One region of the Streptomyces sp. NPDC015171 genome, then DNA from elsewhere that is predicted to be linked to it. Evidence: predicted binding sites of a transcription regulator. Region 1 holds the regulator's gene; the other holds the start of a gene.
What was found. Region 1 encodes HrcA, which represses chaperone genes, less so after heat shock. Its sites were predicted from a motif close to TTNGCACTCNGNNNNNCNGAGTGCNAA; they were not measured.
Positions count from the first base shown of each region.

Region 2: groES (co-chaperone GroES) is a predicted target of HrcA. The motif match lies at 1,404-1,430, and genes of this name have one in related genera.

Region 1 is NZ_JBIBUO010000004.1:228,362-231,767, forward strand. Features, by position in the region: gene ACF073_RS13170 (DUF3097 domain-containing protein) at 1-326, opposite strand, end outside; gene ACF073_RS13175 (MBL fold metallo-hydrolase) at 395-1,126, opposite strand; gene hrcA (heat-inducible transcriptional repressor HrcA) at 1,297-2,313, shown strand; gene dnaJ (molecular chaperone DnaJ) at 2,314-3,406, shown strand, end outside.
Region 2 is NZ_JBIBUO010000001.1:720,549-723,954, forward strand. Features, by position in the region: gene groL (chaperonin GroEL) at 1-829, opposite strand, end outside; gene groES (co-chaperone GroES) at 949-1,257, opposite strand; gene ACF073_RS03210 (polysaccharide deacetylase family protein) at 1,554-2,366, opposite strand; gene ACF073_RS03215 (polysaccharide deacetylase family protein) at 2,363-3,268, opposite strand; gene ACF073_RS03220 (class I SAM-dependent methyltransferase) at 3,359-3,406, shown strand, end outside.

The DNA of each region.
Region 1 (3,406 bases):
ATCCGGCCGGCGCGGGCCACGCGCGCGCGGGCGCCGGGCACGGCGACCGAGCCGGAGGCGGTGCGGGCGGGGCGTGCCGGAGCCGACGAGGGCCGCACCAGCGTCACCACCCGCCCCTCCAGCAGGAAGCCGCGCGGCTCCAGCGGGAACACCCGGTGCTTGCCGAAGCGGTCCTCCAGGGTCACCGTGCCCGCCTCGCAGCGGATCACCGCGCCGCAGAAGCCGGTGCCGGGCTCCTCCACCACCAGGCCCGGCTCGGCCGGCACCTCCGGCGCGGGCTTCGGCTTCTTCCAGGGCGGGGTCAGGTCGGCGGCGTACTGGCGCATTCGGATGACGATAGGAGAAGCCGCCCGGCGGTGTGCACGACACGCCGTACGTCACTCGTCGTGGCGATTCAGCTCACGTCGAACCGTGCCGCCAGGGCGTCCCGCTGGCGGCGTACGAAGGCGGCGTCCACCACCGCTCCGTGACCGGGTACGTACAGCGCGTCCTCGCCGCCGAGCGCGAGCAGCCGGTCCAGGGCGTCCGGCCAGCGGGACGGCAGCGCGTCCGGGCCCGCCTGGGGCCGGCCGGACTCCTCCACCAGGTCGCCGCAGAAGACCACCTCGGGGGAGCCGGGCGAGCCGGGGACGAGGACGGCGAGGTCGTAGGCGGTGTGGCCGGGGCCCACGTTGGCCAGCAGCACCTGCCGGCCCCCGCCGAGGTCGAGGGTCCACTCGCCGGAGACCAGGTGGCCGGGCGGGACCAGGGCGTCCGTGGCCTCCTCGGCGGCCTCGGGCGGCAGCCCGTGCCGGAGCGCGTCGAGCCGCAGTTCCTCGCGCTCGTAGGCCAGCACCGCGTCCAGGCCCACCGCCCCGTACACCTGGGCGCCGGCGAACGCGGGCGCCCCGAGGACATGGTCGAAGTGGGGGTGGGTCAGCGCGAGATGGGTCACACGGCCGCCGGAGAGCTCCTGCGCCTGCGCGCGCAGCCGCGCCCCCTCGGCCAGGCTCGACCCGGCGTCCACCACGAGCGCCGTCCCCGCCCCGAGCACCAGGCCCGCGGTGCAGTCCCAGCCGGGCAGCCGGCACCTCCCCACCCCGGAGGACAGCCGTTCCCAGCCCAGCTCTTCCCAAGTCACCGTCATACCGGCGACGCTAGCGGTACGAGCCGGTACGGCGGCCCGACCTTGCCCAGGGTGCACCCGACGGCCGTACACTGGGCCGGGGAGTACTGGCACTCGCATGCGAAGAGTGCCAGGCAGACGAGGCGGACGACCCGTGAGGGGCGAGGACGACGTGCTGGAGGTGCGCGCGGATGCTGAGTGAACGCAGGCTTCAGGTGCTGCGCGCCATCGTCCAGGACTATGTGGGCACCGAGGAGCCGGTCGGTTCCAAGGCGCTCACCGAGCGGCACAACCTCGGCGTCTCCCCGGCGACCGTCCGCAACGACATGGCGGCCCTGGAGGACGAGGGGTTCATCGCGCAGCCGCACACCAGTGCCGGGCGCATCCCCACCGACAAGGGCTACCGCCTGTTCGTGGACAAGCTGGCGGGCGTGAAGCCGATGACGGCGCCGGAGCGGCGGGCGATCCAGAACTTCCTGGACGGCTCCGTCGACCTCGACGACGTCGTGGCGCGGACCGTCCGGCTGCTCGCGCAGCTCACCCGCCAGGTCGCCGTCGTGCAGTACCCCTCGCTGACCCGGTCCACGGTCCGGCACGTGGAGCTGCTCTCGCTCGCCCCGGCGCGCGTGATGCTCGTGCTGATCACGGACACCGGCCGGGTCGAGCAGCGGATGGTCGACTGTCCCGCGCCGTTCGGCGAGGCCTCGCTGGCGGATCTGCGGGCGCGGCTGAACAGCCGGGTCGCGGGCCGTCGGTTCACGGATGTGCCGAGGCTGGTCGAGGACCTGCCGGACGCCTTCGAGATCGAGGACCGCGGTACGGTCTCCACGGTGCTCTCCACCCTCCTGGAGACACTCGTCGAGGAGAACGAGGAGCGGTTGATGATCGGCGGTACGGCCAATCTCACCCGCTTCGGGCACGACTTCCCCCTCACGATCCGGCCCGTCCTGGAGGCCCTCGAGGAGCACGTCGTGCTCCTCAAGCTCCTCGGCGAGGCGAAGGATCCCGGCGTGACCGTGCGCATCGGCCACGAGAACGCCCACGAGGGACTCAACTCAACCTCCGTCGTGTCGGTGGGCTACGGTTCGGGCGGCGAGGCGGTTGCCAAGCTCGGCGTGGTCGGACCGACCCGCATGGACTACCCGGGAACGATGGGAGCGGTACGCGCAGTGGCACGGTACGTCGGACAGATCCTGGCGGAGTCGTAAGTGGCCACGGACTACTACGCCGTTCTCGGCGTGCGCCGCGACGCGTCGCAGGATGAGATCAAGAAGGCGTTCCGTCGGCTCGCTCGCGAGCTGCACCCGGACGTCAACCCGGATCCGAAGACCCAGGAGCGGTTCAAGGAGATCAACGCCGCTTACGAGGTGCTGTCGGACCCGCAGAAGAAGCAGGTCTACGACCTCGGCGGCGACCCGCTCTCCCAGTCCGGCGGCGCCGGCGCGGGCGGCTTCGGGGCCGGCGGTTTCGGCAACTTCTCCGACATCATGGACGCGTTCTTCGGCACGGCGTCGCAGCGCGGCCCGCGCTCGCGCACCCGGCGCGGCCAGGACGCGATGATCCGGATCGAGGTCGAGCTGGACGAGGCGGCCTTCGGGACGACCAAGGACATCCAGGTCGACACCGCCGTCGTCTGCAACACCTGCAGCGGCGAGGGCGCGGCCCCGGGCACCTCCGCCCAGACCTGTGACATGTGCCGCGGCCGCGGTGAGGTCTCCCAGGTCACCCGGTCCTTCCTGGGCCAGGTCATGACCTCGCGGCCCTGCCCCCAGTGCCAGGGCTTCGGCACGGTCGTGCCGACCCCGTGCCCGGAGTGCGCCGGCGACGGCCGCGTCCGCTCGCGGCGCACGCTCACGGTGAAGATCCCGGCCGGTGTCGACAACGGCACCCGGATCCAGCTCGCCGGCGAGGGCGAGGTCGGCCCCGGCGGCGGCCCGGCCGGCGATCTGTACGTCGAGATCCACGAGCTGCCGCACTCCACCTTCCAGCGGCGCGGCGACGACCTGCACTGCACGGTCACCATCCCGATGACGGCCGCGTCCCTCGGCACCAAGGTGCCGCTGGAGACGCTGGACGGCATGGAGGAGGTCGACATCCGGCCCGGCACCCAGTCCGGCCAGTCGATCCCGCTGCACGGCCGGGGCGTGACCCATCTGCGCGGCGGCGGCCGGGGCGACCTGATCGTGCACGTCGAGGTCACCACCCCGACCAAGCTGGACCCCGAGCAGGAGCGGCTGCTGCGCGAGCTGGCCAAGCTGCGCGGCGAGGAGCGCCCGCAGGGGCAGTTCCAGCCCGGCCAGC
Region 2 (3,406 bases), on a different contig from region 1:
TGACCGCGACCGCGTTGAAGGTGCCGCGGATCTTGTTCACGACGAGGGTGGAGAGGGCCTCGCCCTCGACGTCCTCGGCGATGATCAGCAGCGGCTTGGAGCCACCCGTCTGGATGACCTTCTCCAGCAGCGGCAGGAGGTCCTGGATGGAGGAGATCTTGCCCTGGTTGATGAGGATGTAGGGGTCCTCCAGGACGGCCTCCATGCGCTCCTGGTCCGTCACGAAGTACGGCGACAGGTAGCCCTTGTCGAAGGCCATGCCCTCGGTGAAGTCCAGTTCGAGACCGAAGGTGTTGGACTCCTCGACGGTGATGACACCGTCCTTGCCGACCTTGTCCATGGCCTCGGCGATCAGCTCGCCGACCTGCTGGTCCTGGGCGGACAGCGCGGCGACGGCGGCGATGTCGGACTTCTCGTCGATCGGGCGGGCCGTCGCGAGCAGGTCGTCGGAGACGGCCTTGACGGCGGCGTCGATGCCCTTCTTCAGGGCGGCCGGGGAGGCACCCGCGGCGACGTTCCGCAGGCCCTCGCGGACCAGCGCCTGGGCGAGCACGGTGGCGGTGGTGGTGCCATCACCAGCGATGTCGTTGGTCTTGGTGGCCACCTCCTTCACCAGCTGCGCGCCGAGGTTCTCGTACGGGTCGTCGATCTCGACCTCGCGGGCGATCGTGACACCGTCGTTGGTGATGGTGGGGGCGCCGAACTTCTTGTCGATGACGACGTTGCGGCCGCGGGGGCCGATCGTCACCTTGACCGTGTCGGCAAGCTTGTTGACGCCGCGCTCAAGGGCGCGACGGGCGTCCTCGTCGAACTTCAGGATCTTCGCCATGGCAGCGGGAGCCCTCTCGGAAATCTGTGGGTGAAAAGACGCTGCGCCCCGGGCGCCCGGCTTCTTATCGGTGGCGGGGGCCAGGGGCGCAGCTTCAAGCAGAGAGTTGCTTGAGGTGATTACTTCTCGATGATCGCGAGGACGTCGCGAGCCGAGAGGACGAGGTACTCGTCACCGTTGTACTTCACCTCGGTGCCGCCGTACTTGCTGTACAGGACGACGTCGCCGACCTTGACGTCGAGCGGCAGGCGCTCGCCGTTCTCGAAGCGGCCCGGGCCCACGGCGAGGACGGCGCCCTCCTGGGGCTTCTCCTTCGCGGTGTCCGGGATGACCAGGCCAGAGGCGGTGGTCTGCTCGGCGTCGAGCGGCTGGACCACAATGCGGTCCTCGAGCGGCTTGATGGCAACCTTGGAGCTGGTGGTCGTCACGATCCGACCTCCCCCTTCGGAGATCTCACGGGGTTATCTGTCTGAGGTGGCGACCAGGTCGATCCGTCGTCGCGGGTGCCGGATCTGCCCGTCGCGTTTTTGGCACTCTCACTCGGGGAGTGCCAGAGCCGAGACTATGACCGCGATTAGCACTCGGTCAAGCGGAGTGCCAATGCCGTGCGGCGCGTCGGGCGAAATCGGTGTGCGCGGGACCCCCTCAGCCGGGCGCCGCCGCCTCCGCGGCCCCTGTCAGCGCCGGTGGCCACGCGCTTTTTGGCGGCGGAGGGATGTGCGGATCACAGGTAGTCCTCCAGGCGTCCCGCCGTCAGCCCCTGCTCCTGCGCGCCGCGCAGCACCCGTGCCGTGCGTTCGCGCAGGGGCGGTCCGGCCGGCTCGTCGGGGCCCACCAGGACGATGTCGCCGGGGCGCAGCCGGTGCGGGCCGTGGGTGTAGGCGAAGCCGGCCGGGGTCAGGGCGGCACGCCACAGGACGAGCGCGGAGATACCGCAGTCGGCCGCGGCGCGCAGGGTGGTGGCGTCGTAGGAGCCGTAGGGCGGGCGGAAGAGGCGGGGGCGGACGCCGACGCCGGCCCGGAGGCGGTCCTGCTGGCCGCAGATCTCGGCGCGCTGGCCGGCGTACGGCAGTCCGGCGGGCGCCCGGTGGTCGACGGTGTGGTTCTCGATGCCGGCGCCCAGCGCGCGCAGCCGGGCGAAGTGGCGGTAGCCGGGGGCGGCGACGCTGTCGGTGAGGAACAGGGTGACCGGGAGCCGCAGGTCGCGGACCATGTCGACGAACCGGGGGTCCCGTTCGGCGCCGTCGTCGTAGGTGAGGAAGACGACCGGGTCGCGGGTGGGGACACGGTCGACCACCCGGGGCCGGGCGCCGGCCGCCGGCCGCTCGGCGAGCGGCCGGGCCGGACGCACCGGGGAGCGGGCGAGGGGCCGGGCCAGGCCCCAGTACCGGTAGCCGCGGCCGGCGGCGGAGGTGTGCGGGCGCACCCCTTCGGCGGCCTTCTTGCCGAGGCGCTCGATGGGGTCGACGGACTGGGCGCAGCCCGTCAGGAGCAGGGCCGCGGCCACGACCGCGGCCGGGCCCCGCAGGGGCCTCACAGGTAGTCCTCCAGGCGGGCCACGGCGTAGCCCTCACGCGTGACCTTGTTCAGGAAGCGGCGCATGTCGTCCACCATCGTGCCGTCCCAGTCGTCGCGGCCGCGGAAGTGGGTGAGGACGATGTCGCCGGGGTGCAGGCTGCGGTCCCAGTCGCGGTACTCCCAGTGGTCGACGAAGACCTCCTCGTCCCAGATGGGCGCGTACCTGATGCCGCACTCCTTCGCGGCGCGCAGGGTGTCGCCGTTGTAGTTGCCGTACGGCGGCCGGAACACGGTGGGCGCCCTGCCGAACTGCTCCTTCATGACGGCCTGCATGCCGCAGATCTCGTCCTTCTGCTCCTCGTAGGACAGGCCGGGCAGATAGGGGTGGGTGAGGGTGTGGTTGTTGAGGGTGACGCCCTGCGCCTGCATCCGGCGGAAGTAGGCGTAGTCGTCCTTGACGAGGTAGTTGCTGAGGAAGGCCGTGTACGGGATCTTCAGCTCGCTCATCATGCGCAGGAACGCCGGGTCCTTCTCGGCGCCGTCGTCGATGGTGAGGAAGACGACCTTCTGCTTGGTGGGGACGGTGGTGAAGACCGGCGGCAGGCCCTCCTCCTCCTGGCCGTCCACCTCGAAGCCGTCCCGGGGGGTGATCCGGGGCTTGTGGGCGGGCGGGGCGGGGGGCGTGAGCGGGACCCGGTCCAGGTTCCAGCGCCGGGCGGCGGCGGCCAGCCGGGCGTGTTCGGCGGCCTGGCGGGCCTGCGGGTCCTGGGGGCGGGCGGGGCCGCCCTGGCCCTTGGCCGGGCCGGCGTCGTCGGCGCAGCCGGACAGGAGGGCGCCCGCGGCGAGTGCGAGGGCCGCGGAGCCCGCTGCCACTTTCGCCATCCGCGCCCGATTTTTTTCATTTTGTACTACTGCTCGCATGGTGCCGGATCCTCCCAGGCCCCGGCCCCCGACCCGGGCAGACAACGCCGCCGGAGGCGCACCATCCACCGACTGGCCGACAATGACCCGGTGAACGACCTCGCTCTGCTCCTCACCCCCGAAGGCCGCGCCCTCCTC